2 regions of the Brevibacillus humidisoli genome follow, and region 1 is predicted to be linked to the other one. Evidence: riboswitches for the same ligand, from Rfam matches in the RefSeq annotation. Region 1 holds a riboswitch; the other holds the start of a gene.

Region 1 (9,186 bases):
AAGCGATTATCTGGGGTATCCAGGCGACTGACAAGAGATCGATGACGTTCTATAACTCGGCCGAAGAGACGGTAAAGCAAGCCGAGTGGGCGTTTGTGGCCACTGTCACGCTGACCGACTGAGGCCGGCTCGGTCTGCTGGCAATTGGCATGTTTACCAGGCAGGGAAGGTTTTTCTGATGGCAGACGGGAACGTTTGTGCTACGATAGAGGTTAGGAATAAAGTGCCGACGACAACCAAGGCATGCTTATGAAAGGAGGATCGATCGTGAGCGGAATCAAAGAAAAACTGGCGGTGTTGCCCGATAAACCTGGCTGTTACCTGATGAAAAACAGCGCCGGCGAGATCATTTACGTCGGCAAGGCAAAAGTGCTGAAAAATCGGGTCCGTTCCTATTTTACCGGCAGCCATGACGGCAAGACACAGTTGCTGGTCAGCGAGATCGCTGATTTTGAATACATCGTCACCTCCTCCGCCATTGAGGCGCTGCTATTGGAATGCAATCTGATCAAAAAGCACAATCCCCGCTACAACGTGATGCTGAAGGACGACAAAACCTATCCGTATATAAAAGTAACCAATGACAGGCATCCCCGCCTGGAGATCACCCGCAAGGTGAAAAAAGACAAAGCCAAGTACTTTGGTCCATATGCCAACGCTGGAGCGGCCCAGGCAGTCAAGAAGCTGTTGGATCGTCTCTACCCGCTGCGCAAGTGCAAGACGATGCCGAAGCAGGTATGTCTCTACTACCATCTCGGGCAGTGTCTCGCACCTTGTGTCTACGAGGTAGATCAGGCGGAAAATGAACGAATTGTGGATGAGATTGTCAAGTTCCTCGACGGCGGACACGAGGCGATGAAGCAGCGTTTGACTGAACAGATGACCGAGGCGGCTGAGAATCTGGAGTTTGAACGGGCCAAAGAGCTGCGGGACCAGATTCGCAACATCGAAGCGGTGATGGAGCAGCAAAAAGTAACCTTTTCGGACGACGTGGACCGCGACATCATCGGGTTTGCCGTGGAGAAGGGCTGGATGTGCGTGCAGGTCTTTTACATCCGCCAAGGAAAAATGATCGAGCGTGAGACCACCTCTTTTCCTTATTATGGAGAAGAAAAAGAAGATTTCATGTCCTACCTGGCCCAGTTCTACTACGATAAGCAAAATGCCCTGCCGAAAGAGATCCTGCTGCCGGAAGAAAGCGAGCCGGAGCTGCTGGCGCAGTGGCTGGGGGTAAAGGTGCTGACGCCCAAGCGCGGCAAGAAAGCAGAACTGATCCAGATGGCCCGCGAAAATGCGCGCATCGCTCTGTCCGAAAAGTTTGCGCTGATGTCCAAAGATGAAGCGCGTACGATACAAGCGGTTCACAATCTGGGACATATCCTGGGGATCGGCACCCCTAATCGGATCGAAGCGTTTGACAACTCCAACATACAAGGGACGGAGCCAGTCTCGGCAATGGTTGTCTTTACGCAGGGACGTCCCGACAAAAAAGAATACCGCAAGTTCAAGATCAAGAGTGTGGAAGGACCGGACGACTACGGCTCGATGCGGGAAGTGATTCGTCGCCGCTATACGCGGTTACTGCGCGAAAACCAACCGCTGCCCGATCTGATCGTAATCGACGGGGGCAAAGGACAGATCAGTGCTGCCATGGATGTGCTGGAGAACGAGCTGGGGCTGTACATCCCAGTCTGTGGATTGGCCAAAGATGAGAAGCACAAGACGGCCGAACTGCTGTTCGGCGATCCGCCGCAGCCGGTGAAGCTGGGACGGGACAGCTACGAGTTTTACCTGCTGCAGCGGATTCAGGATGAAGTGCACCGTTTTGCCATCACCTTCCACCGGCAGTCGCGCAGCAAGACGCTGCTCTCCTCCCGACTTGATGAGATTCCGGGGATCGGTGAGCGGCGCAGGAAAAAACTGTTCCAGCATTTTGGCTCGTTAAAAAAGATGCGCGAAGCAACGGTCGAAGAGTACCGTCAACTGGGGATTGGCGACAAGCTGGCCAAAGAGATCATTGCCCATTTGCAAAAAACCAATTGAACCTCTGAATAGGTCATGGTATAATCCCTCACAAGTGAATAGGAACCTCACTTCCCACATGCGAAGTGAGGTAGAGGCGCGAAAACCATGAGTACCTTCCTCGAGAGACGGGAATCGATGACAGGAATGGGAAAGGGGAATTCGCCGAAGTGCAGGTGGCCACCCGCGGCGGCCTGTGCTGGGTCTGCGTCGAACAGACGCAGGACTGTCACCTGAGCGAGAACCCGCGCTGCAGGTGGAGGGCTATCTCACGGGGACGAACGGTGCGCCCGTTTCGTCTGCGTCAAAGGGGGAGGGGGAACGATGTATGTCCATTCAGGGCAGCGGCAGGTTTTCCTTGTCGTTGCCCTTTTCTGTGAGAGAGAGTAGATAGTCGGCCGGATAAAGGTGTGTTCATGGCGATATGATCAGATTGGGATAAAGGGGAGAAGAACGACAATGGGGTTGATCGTGCAGAAGTACGGAGGTACCTCCGTAGGAAGCATTGAACGAATCCAGCGGGTGGCAGACCGCATCGTTGAATACAGGCAGGCAGGTCATGATCTGGTAGTGGTCGTGTCCGCGATGGGGAAGTCCACCGATGTGTTGGTGGAGATGGCCAAGCAGATCGCTGTTTTTCCGTCGGAACGGGAGATGGATATGTTGCTGAGCACCGGGGAACAGGTTTCAATTGCCCTGCTCACGATGGCGCTCCATCAAAAAGGATGTGACGCTGTCTCGCTGACCGGCTGGCAGGCCGGCGTTCGGACCGAGTCGGTACACGGCCGCGCACGGATCACAGAGATTGACAATCAGCGTATTCGAGATGAACTGGGGAACGGGCGAGTGGTGATCGTAGCCGGCTTCCAGGGAGTCTCAGAAGAAGGAGAGATCACAACACTGGGACGCGGCGGTTCCGATACATCCGCCGTAGTGCTTGCCGCCAGTCTGCAGGCGGAGAAGTGTGAAATCTTTACAGATGTGGCTGGCGTCTATACGGCTGACCCGCGCGTCGTTCCTGCCGCGCAAAAGCTGCCGCACATCTCTTGTGACGAAATGCTGGAGTTGGCCAATCTGGGGGCAGGCGTCCTGCATCCCCGCTCCGTGGAGGCTGCGAAAAAATATCGTGTCAGGTTGGTCGTCAGATCCAGTTTTACCACCGAAGAAGGTACGTATGTAGAGGAGGTTGCCGATATGGAAACAGGCAGAGTCGTGAGTGGCGTCGCGCATGATGAGAATGTGGCAAAAATTACGGTCATCGGCATGCCGTCCAATGGCGGTACGCTGTCTAAGCTGTTTCATACGCTTGCTTTGTCACAGGTGAACGTGGATATCATTATCCAGGGGTCCTATGATGCGGAGATGACCAATGTTTCGTTTACCGTGTCCGCGGGCGATCTGCATAAGGCACTGGATGTACTTGAAGCTAATCGGGAAGCGCTCAGCTTTGAACGAGTGGATCATGAGACCGGGCTCTCCAAGGTTTCCATTGTCGGAGCAGGGATGATCAACAATCCAGGGGTGGCGGCAGAGATGTTCCGTCAGCTTGCGGAACAGGAGATCTCGATCAAGATGGTCTCCACTTCCGATATCAAGGTGTCCTGCGTGATTCCGGCCGAGCAGACCGCTGTCGCTGTACGTACGCTGCACACGGCATTTGGTCTTGACGTCGAAGAGCCGGCTGTCGTATACGGACGTTCAGCCGCCGAGTAAGATTGGTATGGGTTGACAGTCTTCCCCAGCAGTCGTATGATGAAGGTACATGACAAGTAAATAGGCGATTCTTATCAAGAGTGGTGGAGGGACTGGCCCGATGAAACCCGGCAACCCCGCAGGAGCGGAGAGGTGCTAATTCCAGCAGGTGCATGCAGCATCTGGAAGATAAGGTCGGGACTTGGCTCGCGTACGGATGGCCCCCTCTTCTCTTTCAGAAGAGGGGGTTTTTTGACTGACTCGGTCCGCTGTTCGAACAGGCAGACCGACTCTGGGGGGATGAAACCGATGAAGAAGCTGGTGATTGGCGATATTGAACTGGAATCAGGTGAAGTGCTCAAAGAGGTAGAAGTGGGGTATGAGACGCACGGAACCTACGATAAAGAGCGGGGCAACGCCGTTTTGATTTGTCACGCCCTGACAGGCGATGTCCATGTAGCTGGAGACGAATCGCAAGCAGGCTGGTGGGAAGGCCTGGTAGGGCCTGGGATGCCGATTGACACCAATCAGTACTATGTGATCTGCTGCAACGTGCTTGGCGGATGTTACGGCACAACAGGGCCAGCCAGTATCAACCCGGATACAGGCAAACCGTATGGCTCCTCTTTTCCGATGGTAAGTATTCGTGACATGGTCCATACGCAGCATCGATTTCTTCAGGCGTTGGGAATTGAGCAATTGTATGCGGTGGTCGGCGGTTCGATGGGCGGGATGCAGGTATATGAATGGGCGATTACCTATCCCACCTACATGAAGATGGTTGTGCCGATCGCTACGTGTACTCGCTTTTCTGCAATCGCCATAGCGTACAACGATGTGGGGAGGCAGGCAATCGTGAACGATCCGGCATGGCAGGGCGGCGATTACTACCCTGGTCCAGGGCCGACCAGCGGCCTCGCCGTTGCCCGGATGCTGGGGATGATCACCTACCGCACCGCTGAACTGTTTGAGGAACGGTTTGGGCGCAGCCTGCAGGAGCAAGCGGACAGCAGTTCATTTGACACCCCTTTCCAAATCGAGAGTTATTTGCGGTACCAAGGAGAGAAACTGGTCGAACGGTTTGACGCCAATAGCTATCTCTGTTTGCTGAAGGCGATGGATACGCACGATGTTGGCCGTAATCGCGGCGGCATCGAACATGCCTTGTCCGGCATCAAGGCGCAGGTAGTGGGGATCGGGATCAGCAACGATTTGCTGTATCCCTTGGATCATCAGCGGGAGATGGTAGACGTGCTCCGTACCTATGGCATCCGTGCTGACTTTTATACGATCGACTCGAAATACGGACATGACGGCTTTCTCGTCGAGTTTCACAAGATGGGGAACATATTGGCTCCCTACTTTGCCTGATCCAATTGCTCATCATCAAATGCCTCTTGCCTCCAGTTATCGCTCATTCCATCGGTTGAAGCCGGACGGTGATCAATGCCTCCGGCTTTTTTCCTGATCGCTGGTGAATCTCTAACCCTGCCTGGGCTGGTTGATCTCTCCAAGCGCCGATCGCTCCAGCCAGAAGCCCCGCTTCCAACGAGAGCATCTGGGTCAACCGCTCAACAGGGATCAAGGCATACGAAGAGTGCTGAAGACCGAAGCGGACAAGCTGCTGATGTTGTTCCAGTACTTCCAGCTTGCCCAGCCCTAGCCGGATAAAAGTCATCACCAGATCTTCTGCTGAGTCGATGACGATTTGATCGCCCAATTCCTTGCCTGTCCAATACAGAATCGGTGCTTCACTCTCGCCGAGCAGTCGGCGGGTCAACGTCTCACGCAGCAGATAGTAGCCGAGATACGGCATGCTCATCTGTTCGATTGGTCTGATCGCATCAGGAGACAGCAGTTCAGATAAAGGATCGATCGTTCGTTTCATCAGTCGTTCCCCTTTTCTCGCAGGTTTTACTAGGATACATATGAGAAAAAGAAGGAAGACATGCCCACTCACAGAGATGGTACAACTAAGTTTATTCTAACGTTAGATTAAGTCTACCAATCGGCTTGACGCTCTCTGGAGACAGGAGTACAATGGTTTTGGTCACATACTGTACTTCATTTTGCCATTTTATTGACACAATTCTACAGTGATTCCGCATCGGGGCAAAGCGTGACACCGCGAACAGGCTTGAGGAAAGTGGTGATCCTGCCTTGTCCGTCGGGATGCGTGGGATGTGTCTAACTGATTCTCCATTGGGACAGGATAGAGAAGAGCAAAGTAGGGGTTACAGGGGGACAAGACTGGTTTACAGACAAAAAAAGGAGGGACCCATGCATGGCTAGGAGCAGCCAGCACTTTCTCAATCACAAGCTTCATTCACTAGTAGGCTTGGTTCCGGTGGGCCTGTTCTTGTTGTTTCACTTGACGGCCAACCACCAGGCAACCAAAGGGCCGGAAGCGTTCAATGAGACCGTTGCTTTCATTGAGAGCTTGCCATTTTTGCTGGTACTTGAGTTTGGCTTGATCTACATTCCATTACTCTTTCATGCAATCTACGGGCTTTACATCGCGTTTCAGGCGAAGCACAATGTGGGCAACTTCGGCTACTTTCGCAACCATTTGTTTTTGTGGCAGCGCATCACAGGCGTGATCACCCTGATCTTTGTCGCCTGGCACGTGTGGGAGACGAGAGTGCAAAAGGCGCTTGGAGCGGCAGAAGTGAATTACGACATGATGGCTAACATCCTCAGCAGCCCGGCTATGGTGGTATTCTACACGATCGGGATCCTGTCCGCTGTCTTTCATCTCTCCAATGGAATCTGGTCGTTCCTCGTACACTGGGGCATCACGGTAGGTCCGCGCTCGCAGCGTATCGCCACCTATTTCACGATGGGTGTATTCGTTGTCGTCTCGTTCATCGGTCTGCGTGCGATGGCCGCATTTATTCAATAGGGATAGGGGGCAGTAAACGTGGCAAAAGGTAAAATCATAGTCGTCGGCGGCGGCCTGGCAGGGCTGATGGCGACGATCAAAGCAGCAGAAAAAGGTGTGCCTGTCGACCTGTTCTCCCTTGTGCCGGTGAAGCGTTCTCACTCTGTCTGTGCGCAGGGCGGCATCAACGGTGCCGTCAACACAAAAGGGGAAGGCGACTCGACTTGGGAACACTTTGACGATACGATCTACGGCGGAGACTTCCTGGCCAACCAGCCGCCGGTTAAAGCGATGTGCGATGCCGCACCCGGGATCATCTACATGCTGGACCGGATGGGTGTGATGTTTAACCGTACAGCGGAGGGCTTGCTCGATTTCCGCCGTTTCGGGGGAACCAAGCATCACCGTACCGCATTTGCCGGTGCAACGACGGGGCAGCAGCTGCTCTACGCATTGGACGAACAAGTGCGCCGCTACGAAGTAGAAGGACTTGTCACCAAATACGAATACTACGACTTCCTTGGCGCGATTATTGACGATGCCGGAACCTGTAGAGGGATCACAGCCCAAAACATGCGGACTGGTGAAATCGCTGCCTACCGTGCCGATGCTGTCATCATGGCTACCGGTGGCCCGGGGATCATCTTTGGAAAGTCGACCAACTCGATCATCAATACGGGTACGGCCGCAGCTGCCGCCTACCAACAGGGCGTTATCTACGCCAACGGTGAGTTTATCCAGATCCACCCGACAGCGATTCCGGGCGATGACAAACTGCGCCTGATGTCCGAATCGGCCCGCGGTGAAGGGGGACGCGTCTGGACGTATCGCGACGGGAAGCCATGGTACTTCCTGGAGGAAAAGTACCCGGCCTATGGAAACCTGGTACCGCGTGATATTGCCACACGCGAAATCTTCCACGTCTGCGTCGATCTCAAACTGGGGATCAACGGGGAAAACATGGTTTACCTCGATCTCTCCCATAAAGATCCGAAAGAACTGGATGTGAAGCTGGGCGGGATCATCGAAATCTATGAAAAATTCATGGGGGACGATCCACGCAAGGTCCCGATGAAAATCTTCCCGGCTGTTCACTACTCGATGGGCGGCATGTGGGTTGACTTCAACCAAATGACCAACATCCCTGGCCTCTTCGCTGCCGGTGAGTGCGACTACTCACAGCACGGTGCCAACCGCTTGGGTGCCAACTCGCTGCTCTCTGCCATCTACGGCGGAATGGTTGCTGGTCCGAAGGCAATCGAGTATATGAACGGTCTGGAGAAATCAGCGAGTGACGTAGCTAGCACCGTATTTGATGGTTATGTCAAGCAGGAGCAGGAAAAATACGACAACATTCTCAAGATGGACGGCTCGGAAAACGCTTATGTCATTCATCGCGAGTTGGGCGAGTGGATGACGGAAAACGTCACGGTGGTCCGCTACAACGATCGCCTGCAGCAAACCGATGAGAAGATTCAGGAACTGATGGAGCGCTGGAAAAAGATCAACATCAACGATACGCAGCAGTGGAGCAACTCGGGTGCTCAGTTTACCCGCCATCTCTGGAACATGCTCGCACTTGCCCGCGTCATCACCATTGGCGCACTGAAGCGTGACGAGAGTCGTGGCGCCCACTACAAGCCTGATTTTCCGGAGCGCGATGATGAGAACTTCCTGAAAACGACGATGGCCAAGTTCAATCCTGATACGCTCGCTCCTGACATCTACTACGAAGACGTCGATATTTCGCTGATTACGCCACGTAAGCGCGACTACAGCAAAAACAAATAAGCAAGGGGAGGGAATAGACGATGGCTGACAAGTACGTACACCTGATCATTACCCGTCAGGACACCCCTGACAGTACACCGTACAAGGAAGAGTTCAAGATTCCCTACCGTCCCAATATGAATGTGATTTCTGCCTTGATGGAGATTCAGCGGAATCCTGTCAACGCCGAAGGACAGAAAACCAAACCGGTACAGTGGGAGTCCAACTGTTTGGAAGAAGTATGCGGTGCCTGTTCGATGGTGATTAACGGCAAACCCCGGCAGGCATGTACAGCACTGATAGATAAGCTGGAGCAGCCGATCCGCTTGGCACCGATGAGCACGTTCCCGGTCATGCGTGACCTGTCGACGGACCGCAGCCGTATGTTTGATGCGTTGAAGCGCGTCAAGGCTTGGGTACCGATTGACGGTACCCACGACCTGGGCCCGGGGCCGCGGATGCCGGAAGTAGATCGCCAGTGGGCGTATGAGCTATCCAAGTGCATGACCTGTGGTGTCTGCCTAGAAGCCTGCCCCAATGTGAATGAAAAGTCACCGTTCATCGGCCCGTTTGCGATTTCGCAAGTTCGCTTGTTCAACGAACATCCTACGGGCAAGATGAACAAACATGAGCGTCTGGAAGCACTGATGGAAGACGGCGGAATCGCCGATTGCGGAAACTCGCAAAACTGCGTGCAGTCTTGTCCGAAGGGAATTCCGCTTACCACATCGATCGCTCACATGAACAAAGAAACAACCAGACACGCGATCAAGTCGTTCTTCTTCTCCTGATCTGATCGTCATTTGTTCACACTCCAATCG
Region 2 (9,186 bases), 100 kb from region 1:
GCGGTCGGACTCTTCTCTTATCAAGCTTGTGGTGATGTCCCGCGAACGATTGTCGGCAATCCGCTGGCAGGCATCGATCCCGATGAACTGATCGATACCAGACCGATCGTGCGTGAATTGGAACAGCATTTTCTGTTAAATCGGGAATATTCCAACCTGCCGCGCAAGTATAAGACGTCTGTTTCGTCCAATATCTACAATACCGGTCACGCAGAAATCAACGATCTAGCCTTTACCCCAGCCTCAAAAGAGATAGAGGGAGAAGAAGTGATCGGGTTTCACGTCTGGGTGGGCGGCGGCCTCTCGGCAAAGCCGTATCTGGCCCAACAGCTTGATCTGTTCGTTCGTCCCGAAGAAGTGGTCAAGGTAGCCTCCGGCGTAACCACGATATTCCGCGATTATGGATACCGGGAAAAGCGCCACCACGCCCGACTCAAGTTCCTGGTGGCAGACTGGGGAGCTGAGAAGTTTCTGGAAAAGCTGATCGAACGGATCGGCCCGATGCCAAAAAAAGGAACAGATCGGACGGTAGGCTGGAATGCCGGCTACTTTACCGGAGTCCATAAACAGAAGCAGCCGGGACTAAATTACGTCGGCCTGCTGCTCCCTGTCGGCCGTATTTCGGCGGACGATCTGGATGAACTGGCTCGTCTTGCCGAACAGTACGGCAACGGCGAGCTGCGCACCTGCAACTCGCAAAATATCCTGATCCCAAACGTGCCGGACGAAAAGCTGGACGGTCTGTTGACGGAACCGCTGCTGGATAAACTGACCCCAAACCCCCGCACGTTTATCGGTCACGCCGTCTCCTGTACCGGGATCGAATACTGCAATCTGGCAATCGTAGAGACAAAGGCACGAATGCTCGCCATCGCCAACTGGCTGGACGAGAACGTAGAGCTAGATACGCCGATCCGCCTGCACATCAACGGCTGCCCCAACTCCTGCGGACAACAGCAGATTGCCGATATCGGCCTGCAAGGCGCAAAGGTCAAGACGGAACAGGGGATGATTGAGGCATTTGACATTCATGTTGGCGGCAGTCTGGGGCCCGATCCTGCCTTCAATAAACGGCTGAAAGGCCGGATTCCCGCCGAACGCGTGGCCCCGGTCATCGCTCATCTGATCGAGTACTATAAAGCCAACCGACAGCCGGATGAGAAGTTTCATCAGTTCGTCCGCCGGGTTGGCCACGAGGTGCTGCAGACCCAGCTTGATCAGATTCTGGCAACGACAGCATAGCGGGAAGCGGGAAGCGGGAAGCGAGAATAGCGAAAGGAAGGGTCACATGTTTCTCTACAAACTGGAAGTGATCACCCAATCAGCCGGTCCTTTTGTAGCGGTGGTGCTTGCTGACTCGGATGAAAAGGCCTTTTCCTACGCGGAAAGCCAGCTTAACCGACAGCATCTCATCCCGCCGACCATACAGGAAATCTCGTTGGTGGAAAAAAAACGCGTGGAGAAGGGCAAGGGATACGTCATCCAAACGACGGATCTCTGAACATCTGCGTAGAAAGTACATCGTGAGTCATGATCGCAAAAGAGAAAGACCGTCAGGGGTAAGTCCAAGTCACCCTGACGGTCTTTTGTTTTGCCCGCGTACGTCCGAAATCTTGTACTCATTTGTGAAAGTGGTCGACCGCTCACCAGTTGCCGCACGACTTGCTCGAGGTATTGTTCGCCGATGCATAACGGGCAGTAGCAGCCAGTGCCTGCTCCAGGTCAGCAATCAGATCGTCTACATCCTCCAGGCCAACCGACAGTCGCAACAGGCCATCGGTAATGCCTCGCTGTCTCCGCTCCTCTGGCGGCATGGAGGCGTGCGACATCTGTGCCGGATAAGAGAGAATACTCTCTACCGCTCCCAGACTGACTGCGACCAACGGCAGCTTCACCGCGTCGAGCAGAATCTTAACCCGCTCTCTGCTGCCCAGATCGAACGAAAGAACCGCTCCGTGCCCGGAGGCTTGGCGGGTTTGCAGGTAATGCCCCTGATGTTCGGGCAATCCGGTATAGTATACACGATCCACAAGCGGGTGAGCATCGAGCCAACGAGCGATAGCAGCGGCACTCTGTGAACTGACATCCAGCCGCGTCTTCAACGTCTTCAATCCGCGCATGACCAACCAGCAATCCTGGACTCCGAGAATGGATCCAAAACCGTTCTGGATGGCGTAAAGCTGTTTGCCCAATCGCTCATCACGTGTTGCCACCAAACCAGCCACTACGTCGCTGTGACCGCCGATAAACTTGGTCGCGCTGTGAACCACGATATCTGCCCCCAACTCCAGCGGGCGCTGGTAATACGGGGTTAAGAATGTATTGTCCACAATGGTCAGCAATCCCTTATCGCGTGCCAGACTGCACAGCAGTGCGAGATCGGTTACCTTGAGCGTCGGATTGGACGGTGTTTCCAGGTAGAGTCCCCGAGTGTTGGACTGAATCGCCGCCTGGACGGCCTCCGGGTCCGTCGTATCAACAAACGTGACCTGCACCCCGAGCCGAGAGAGTATATTGGTCAGCACACGATAGGTCCCGCCGTATACATCTTCAGCCACAACCAGGTGATCACCGGCAGAGAAAAGTAAAAACACACTGGATACCGCCGCCATCCCAGATGCAAAAGCAAAGCCGTACTTCCCCCCCTCCAGATGGGCAATCATCTCCTCCAGCGCCTGGCGTGTGGGATTGCCGGAACGGGCGTAGTCATACTCGCCCGGCTGATCGATATCAAACTGATGAAAGGTGGAAGCCTGATAGATCGGGATGCTGGAAGCCCCGGTCACTCTGTCGATGCTGCTGGTGCCATGCAGTACTCGAGTCGCAAAGTTCATCATCCCCGCCCTCCTCCTGTTTGAAGTGCTTTGTCCAGCGCCTGCTGCAGGTCAGCAATCAGATCGTCAGTATGTTCGATCCCGATCGAGAGGCGGAGCAGCCGATCGCAGACGCCCACCTTTTCTCGAACCTCGACCGGGATATCGGCATGTGTCTGGGTAGCCGGGTACGTACAGAGCGACTCCACGCCCCCCAGACTCTCCGCAAACGAGATCAACTGCAGTTCCTGCAAAAAAGCGGCAACCATCACTGGCTGTCGGATGCGGAAGGATACCATGCCGCCAAATCCGGAAGCCTGCCGGCTCTGTACTTGATGCCCTTCATGCTCGGGTAGTCCGGTATAAAACACCTCCGTCACCGCCGGATGATTTTTCAGAAAGCGGGCAACGTTATAGGCATTTTGCTGATGCCGCTCCATGCGCAGCGCCAGCGTCTTCATCCCGCGGATCAACAACCAGCAGTCCTGGGGACCAAGCACAGCCCCGATCGAGTTGTGCAAAAAGCGCATCCGCTCAGACAATTCGCCCCCTTTGGTGACAATCAATCCAGCAATCACATCATTGTGACCGCCCAAGTATTTGGTAGCGCTGTGAATCACAATGTCCGCTCCCAGTTCCAACGGCCGCTGATAGTAAGGGGATAAAAACGTATTGTCAACAATCAGCAGCAGATCAAACTCCCAAGCGATCTCAGCCATGGCGGCGAGATCGGTCACCTGCATCAGCGGGTTGGTTGGGGTCTCCACGAGAATGGCTTTGGTCTCTCGACGGATCGCCTCTCTCACCAACACCGGGTCGCGCAGATCGACATAATCAAACGACAAGCCAAAACGTGTTAGTACCTGTTCAAACAAGCGATACGTGCCGCCGTACAAATCAAGCGATACCACCAAGTGATCGCCTTGTGAAAAAATACCCATGACCGTCTGAATCGCAGCCATGCCGGAGGCGCAGGCAAATCCGTCATCCCCGCCTTCCAGTGAAGCGATCGCCTGTTCCAACACATCACGTGTGGGATTAGCTGTCCGGGTGTAATCGTACCCCGTGCTTTCCCCCAGTGCCGGATGGCGATACGCCGTCGATTGATAGACAGGATAGCTGATTGCTCCTGTCGTCTTGTCACGTCCTACCCCAATCTGCACCAGTCTGGTCTCCACTTTCATGTGTGATCTCCTCTCTGCCTATACTTTCTATCTCTCCGTCAACGCTTGATGATTTGAACAAAAGAAAAAGCCTACTTCTGAGCGAAGAAGGCTTTTCATACGTATGTACGTAAGCATTCCTTCTCATCTCTCAGAGAAAATCTCTGCAGGAATTAGCACCGTATTCTCCCAATCGAATGGGAGTCGGTTGCCGGGCGTCATAGGGCCAGTCCCTCAGCCGCTCTTGATAAGAAGATCCTATGCAATTTGTTGAACCTATCGTAGCGTACATTCCCTTGGTTGTCAATAAGAGGAATTAATCGATTTCTTCCTGCTGCAGATGACCAAACATCATCAGATACTCATCAATCGCTGCTGCAATCGCTTGGGCGATACGACTCTGATGCTTCGGATTGGTCAGCAACTGTCGGTCCTGATGATTGGTAATATACCCCATCTCGACGATCACAGTGGGACATCCAGAATGATTGAGCAGGTAGTAGCTCTTCCTGCGTACCGGTTTTGCGTGTGACTGGTACAGTTCGTTTACAGAGTGTTGGAGCAGGTGGGCCAGTACCGTACTCTGCTGGCTGTGCTGCGAAATCATCAGCGGTCCACGAACACGCGGATTTCCAGACCAGTTGACGTGCAGGCTGATCATCACTTTCGGGGTGATCTGTCGGGCGAGCTGAGCTCGCTGCGCCAGATCTTTCACGTGCCTGGAACGGATCTTCAGCCATTGATTCTCATCACTAAGCGCATAGTCACCTGTCCGATTCAAGACCACACTGCGTCCCCTTTTTGCCAGTTCATCGTACAGCCGTTTCGCCACCTGCAGATTAATCTCCTTTTCGTACAGATCCTGATAAAACGCGCCACTGTCTACTCCACCGTGCCCGGCATCGATTAGCACATCGACGGACGGCAAGGGAGCGACGGCGTACCCAATTGATGGAAACAATAAAGAGCTTACGAAATAAATCCATATGGCTGCAAGTACACGGATCAGCAACCCTTCTCACCTCGCTCATTCGATAATGCCCAGATACCGGAGGTCGACCCAATGAATCTGGCCCGTTACATCCAACCCCTCCTCTTTTTGAAAACGAATGACGGCTCGCTCCATCTGTCTATCGAAGATTCCGTGCGTTTTCCCTTCGTAGTAGCCTGCTGCACGCAGCCGGTTCTGAACCAACTGGACGAGGGCCCCTTTTGAACCTGGAACCAGTATGCGGTAAGTCAAATCTTCGTGACCCATAATGGGCCCATCAATGATCACAGTCGCTCCCAAAGGCACGTGTTCGTACAATTTCTCGATCTCCCTGTTGCGCATGCGAAAACAACCGTGGCTGGCGTAACGGCCGATCGACTCCGGACGATTGGTTCCATGAATTCCATACGTGCCCCACGACACGTTCAGCCCCAGCCATCGGGAACCAAATCCGCCGCCCCAATCCCTTGACTTGTGAATCACGCGAAAAATGCCTACCGGAGATGGTGTATCCTTGGCTCCCGGTGCAATTCGGTACGAGTATAAGATATTGTCCTCCTGATCTTTCAAGTAGATTCTGTTTTGCCATAAATTAATGTAGAGGTATACCTCGTCCGCCCCGTCATCGGCTACGACTGGAGAGCTAAAACAGAGGAGAGCTGTGCATAGCAAGATGTGGACCAGCATGTGTTTGATCATGTTTTGCGAACCCCACCCAGCGTGATAATCTCAGCCCTATTATGAGTTGCATTCGATTTTTCATGCATGAAACGTCTATATCAGGTTAGTCGGCTGGGTGGGCTGCTTCCGTTTTGGGAACTGACTCGCTGCAAGCAAGCGACTAATCAGCAGGCTTCCGCACATAATAACAGACATTACTGTTTCACTTTCAAGATCAAGGAGGATTTGCTGGTGAGACAATCGATTCTGTTGCTGATCAGCCTGCTGCTTCTGATCACACCCGCACATGCAGCTCCAGCAGATAAAACGATTCGCATCATCGTAAAAACATCGCCGCAATCGTCTTTCTTCTCGGAACTAACGGTTCGCAGCAGTAATAAAGTAGCCAAGCAAATCTTGAAGAGCAAACCGGTGAGGTGGGAAACACAACCTGAATTGCCCCGAGCATACATCCAGATCGGCAAGCAGGAGTTCACCTATGACGAGCTGTCCCGGCTATATGACCAATCCGGACGACAAAGGCTGATTTCTGCAGGCGTCAGCCGTACCCTGGACCTCTGGGTTCGTTATGTCGAGCAGGCGCACTTCGGACAACCGCTGCATTGGAAAGACGTGAAAAAAAAGTTTCGCCGCATGTCTTATGCGTTTGTTACCGATCTGGAAACGGGAAAACAGTTTGCCATACAGCGGCGGGCGGGTAGCCGCCATGCCGATGTCCAGCCGCTGACTCGGAAGGACACAGCCACACTGAAGCAAATCTACGAGGGAAAGTGGAGTTGGCGACGTCGAGCGATCCTGGTATCTATCGACGGTCAGCACTACGCAGCTTCCATGCACGGTATGCCGCACGGAGCGGGTGCAATTGCCGACAACGGGTTTCCCGGCCACTTTTGCATCCATTTTCTCGGCAGTGCCACACACCGTAGGCGGGAGCCCGATCCCGGCCATAGTCTGATGATCCTGAAAGCGAGCGGCCGGCTGTTGGAAACAGTGATGCAGTCCTCTCCAGAGCAGCTGGCTGACTACTTTCTGACCTCCCTGCATGAACACGACCGGGTTACCCTTGAGATGCTGACAAACGGTGCGAGCTTGCCGTTTTCTCCTGAGAAGATCAGCTATGCGAGACGGGTCAAGGACAAAGAGCATTCGCCAGAAGTGAATCTGTTCACGGCAGAGATTCCTCTCAAAGTCACGTTCATGGAAGATGGCCGCTTGCACAAAGAGGTCTGGAGCCTTATGTTCAGCAGAGGCTCACTGTTTGACAGATGGAAGATGGTGCAAATTCGCCGCTTGTAGAGGCGAATTCATGGATGAGGGGCATGTCTGCGGGCGGGTATTGTTGCCACGGTACGTCCTGTCCCTGGTGGGCATCCTAAAGCGGGGAAGGAGGTGTGTCTAACAGTGGCAGAGCAAAGAAACGCATTTAAGACAGGGGAACGAGTAACAAATGCTGGCGATTATGTATGCGGTACCGGAACGACAAAACGTTACGAGACTGATGAAACGTTTGCCGCTTGCCCAGTCTCTGGTCAAGAGACGACCTGGCAACCGGTTGACGACGATGAGGGCGGCTGCGGCTGCTAATCGGAGCAGAGCAGCAAGATGCTTTGCATAGCAAAAGCTCATCCCACGTGATGGGATGAGCTCTCCGTAGTCAACTGAGCTTCTGTTTTTACGCGTTCAGCTTACCTTTGGCCAGAGCCGCCAGTTCGTTAAACGCCACTTTGTCGTTAACAGCCAGATCAGCCAGCATTTTGCGGTTTACTTCCACGCCAGCTACCTTCAGCCCGTGCATCAGACGGCTGTAAGAGAGGCCGTTCACACGTGCCTGCGCATTGATCCGCGTAATCCACAGCTTGCGGAAGTCGCGCTTTTTCTGGCGACGGTCGCGGTAGGCGTAGAGCAGGGATTTCATCACCTGAGCGTTAGCCGACTTAAACAAGCGGTGTTTGGACCCGAAGTATCCTTTCGCCAGCTTCAGTACTTTCTTATGACGACGGCGTGTTACAGCGCCACCTTTTACTCTTGGCATAATCAATTCCTCCTGGTATATCAAGCATGGCGGTCCCACTGTGGGACACTTGCGGAGCACATGCTCAAATGATTGTTGTCAAAGAAGAAATGGTTTACAGATACGTGATCAACTGGGCAATCCGCTGTTGATCGCCTTTCGACACGTAGCCGCCTTTGCGCAGATGGCGCTTCGCTTTGGTCGATTTATTGGCGAACAGATGGCTGGTGTACGCAGAATCGCGCTTCAGTCTGCCGGTTCCCGTCTTTTTAAAACGTTTGGCTGCCCCGCGATGGGTTTTCATTTTTGGCATGAGTAGATCCTCCAATCTATTTGTTGTCCGACTTCGGAGCCAAAATCATGATCATGCTGCGACCATCGATTTTCGGTCTGCGTTCAACGACGGCGATGTCTTCGCATAACGTTGCCAGGCGATCCAGTACTTGCTGCCCAATCTCGGCGTGCGTAATCTCACGGCCGCGGAAGCGGATGCTGCACTTCACCTTGTCTTCGTCCTGCAAAAACTTCCGCACATTGCGAAGTTTGGTTTGGAAATCGTGTTCTTCGATGTTGGATGAGAAGCGAACTTCTTTTAACTCGATGATCTTCTGGTTGCGTCGCGCTTCTTTCTCCTTCTTGGCCTGCTCGTACTTGTACTTGCCGTAGTCCATGATCCGACATACGGGAGGCTTCGCGGTCGGGGCCACGTTGACGAGATCCAGGTTGGCGTCTTGCGCAATGCGCAGTGCTTCCCTGATCGGCACAACACCCATTTGGTTGCCGTCTGGCCCAATCAGGCGGACTTCACGAGCTCGAATCGCCTCATTCACTAACATCTGGTCCTTGCTAATAATGTGCCACCTCCGTTATGTTTCGAGAGCAAATACGGAAATAAAGAAAAGTGCGGGCGCTAAACGCCCACACTGATCTCACCTAGCAATAGGAGTCAAGCTTTGACATCAGGAGACCCGTCAACTGTCCAAGTGGACGTCGATGCAGGTGAGAAGCTGGGCGCTTCTGCTTCGTTCTCGAACATATGATACCTATACAATCTTACATGTCATTCAATCGCTTGTCAAGGGTTATCGTTTTTCTTCGATTTCTTCACGAATCGCCGCGACAAACTCATCCACCGATTGGGCGCCCAGGTCGCCTACTCCCCGCTTGCGGACAGACAGGGTTTGATCGGCCACTTCCTTTTCACCAATGACCAGCATGTACGGGATTTTCGCCACCTGTGCTTCGCGTATCTTGTAGCCGATCTTCTCGTTGCGGATATCCAGTTCAACCCGGATACCAGCATGGAGCATCTTGTTGTATACGTCCTCGGCAAATGGAGCGTGTACTTCGTTGATCGTCATCAGACGGGCCTGCACCGGTGCCAGCCAGGTAGGGAAAGCCCCTCCGTAGTGTTCGACCAGGATCCCGATAAACCGCTCCATGGAGCCGTACATGGCACGGTGCAGCACGACCGGGCGATGCTTTTCGTTGTCCTGCCCGATATAGGTGAGGTCAAACTTCTCCGGG

What was found. Region 1 has a riboswitch for S-adenosylmethionine ahead of metX (homoserine O-acetyltransferase MetX). Riboswitches for the same ligand answer to the same signal wherever they lie in the genome.
Region 2: linked by a shared signal. The riboswitch ahead of LOK74_RS14155 (PLP-dependent transferase) and the one ahead of metX (homoserine O-acetyltransferase MetX) in region 1 are both predicted to bind S-adenosylmethionine.

Annotation. Positions count from the first base shown of each region.
Region 1 is NZ_CP087263.1:2,763,377-2,772,562, reverse strand. It holds gene LOK74_RS13680 (hypothetical protein) at 1-122, shown strand, start outside; gene uvrC (excinuclease ABC subunit UvrC) at 250-2,043, shown strand; lysine riboswitch at 2,107-2,297, shown strand; gene LOK74_RS13670 (aspartate kinase) at 2,482-3,735, shown strand; SAM riboswitch class I at 3,804-3,910, shown strand; gene metX (homoserine O-acetyltransferase MetX) at 4,024-5,085, shown strand; gene LOK74_RS13660 (DUF2507 domain-containing protein) at 5,129-5,602, opposite strand; gene LOK74_RS13655 (succinate dehydrogenase cytochrome b558 subunit) at 5,999-6,616, shown strand; gene sdhA (succinate dehydrogenase flavoprotein subunit) at 6,635-8,386, shown strand; gene sdhB (succinate dehydrogenase iron-sulfur subunit) at 8,407-9,156, shown strand.
Region 2 is NZ_CP087263.1:2,867,276-2,876,461, forward strand. It holds gene LOK74_RS14140 (nitrite/sulfite reductase) at 1-1,242, shown strand, start outside; gene LOK74_RS14145 (DUF3906 family protein) at 1,289-1,501, shown strand; gene LOK74_RS14150 (trans-sulfuration enzyme family protein) at 1,644-2,834, opposite strand; gene LOK74_RS14155 (PLP-dependent transferase) at 2,834-3,997, opposite strand; SAM riboswitch class I at 4,118-4,230, opposite strand; gene LOK74_RS14160 (N-acetylmuramoyl-L-alanine amidase family protein) at 4,293-4,988, opposite strand; gene LOK74_RS14165 (L,D-transpeptidase family protein) at 5,004-5,666, opposite strand; gene LOK74_RS14170 (hypothetical protein) at 5,880-6,944, shown strand; gene LOK74_RS14175 (hypothetical protein) at 7,050-7,232, shown strand; gene rplT (50S ribosomal protein L20) at 7,321-7,680, opposite strand; gene rpmI (50S ribosomal protein L35) at 7,775-7,972, opposite strand; gene infC (translation initiation factor IF-3) at 7,989-8,495, opposite strand; gene thrS (threonine--tRNA ligase) at 8,742-9,186, opposite strand, start outside.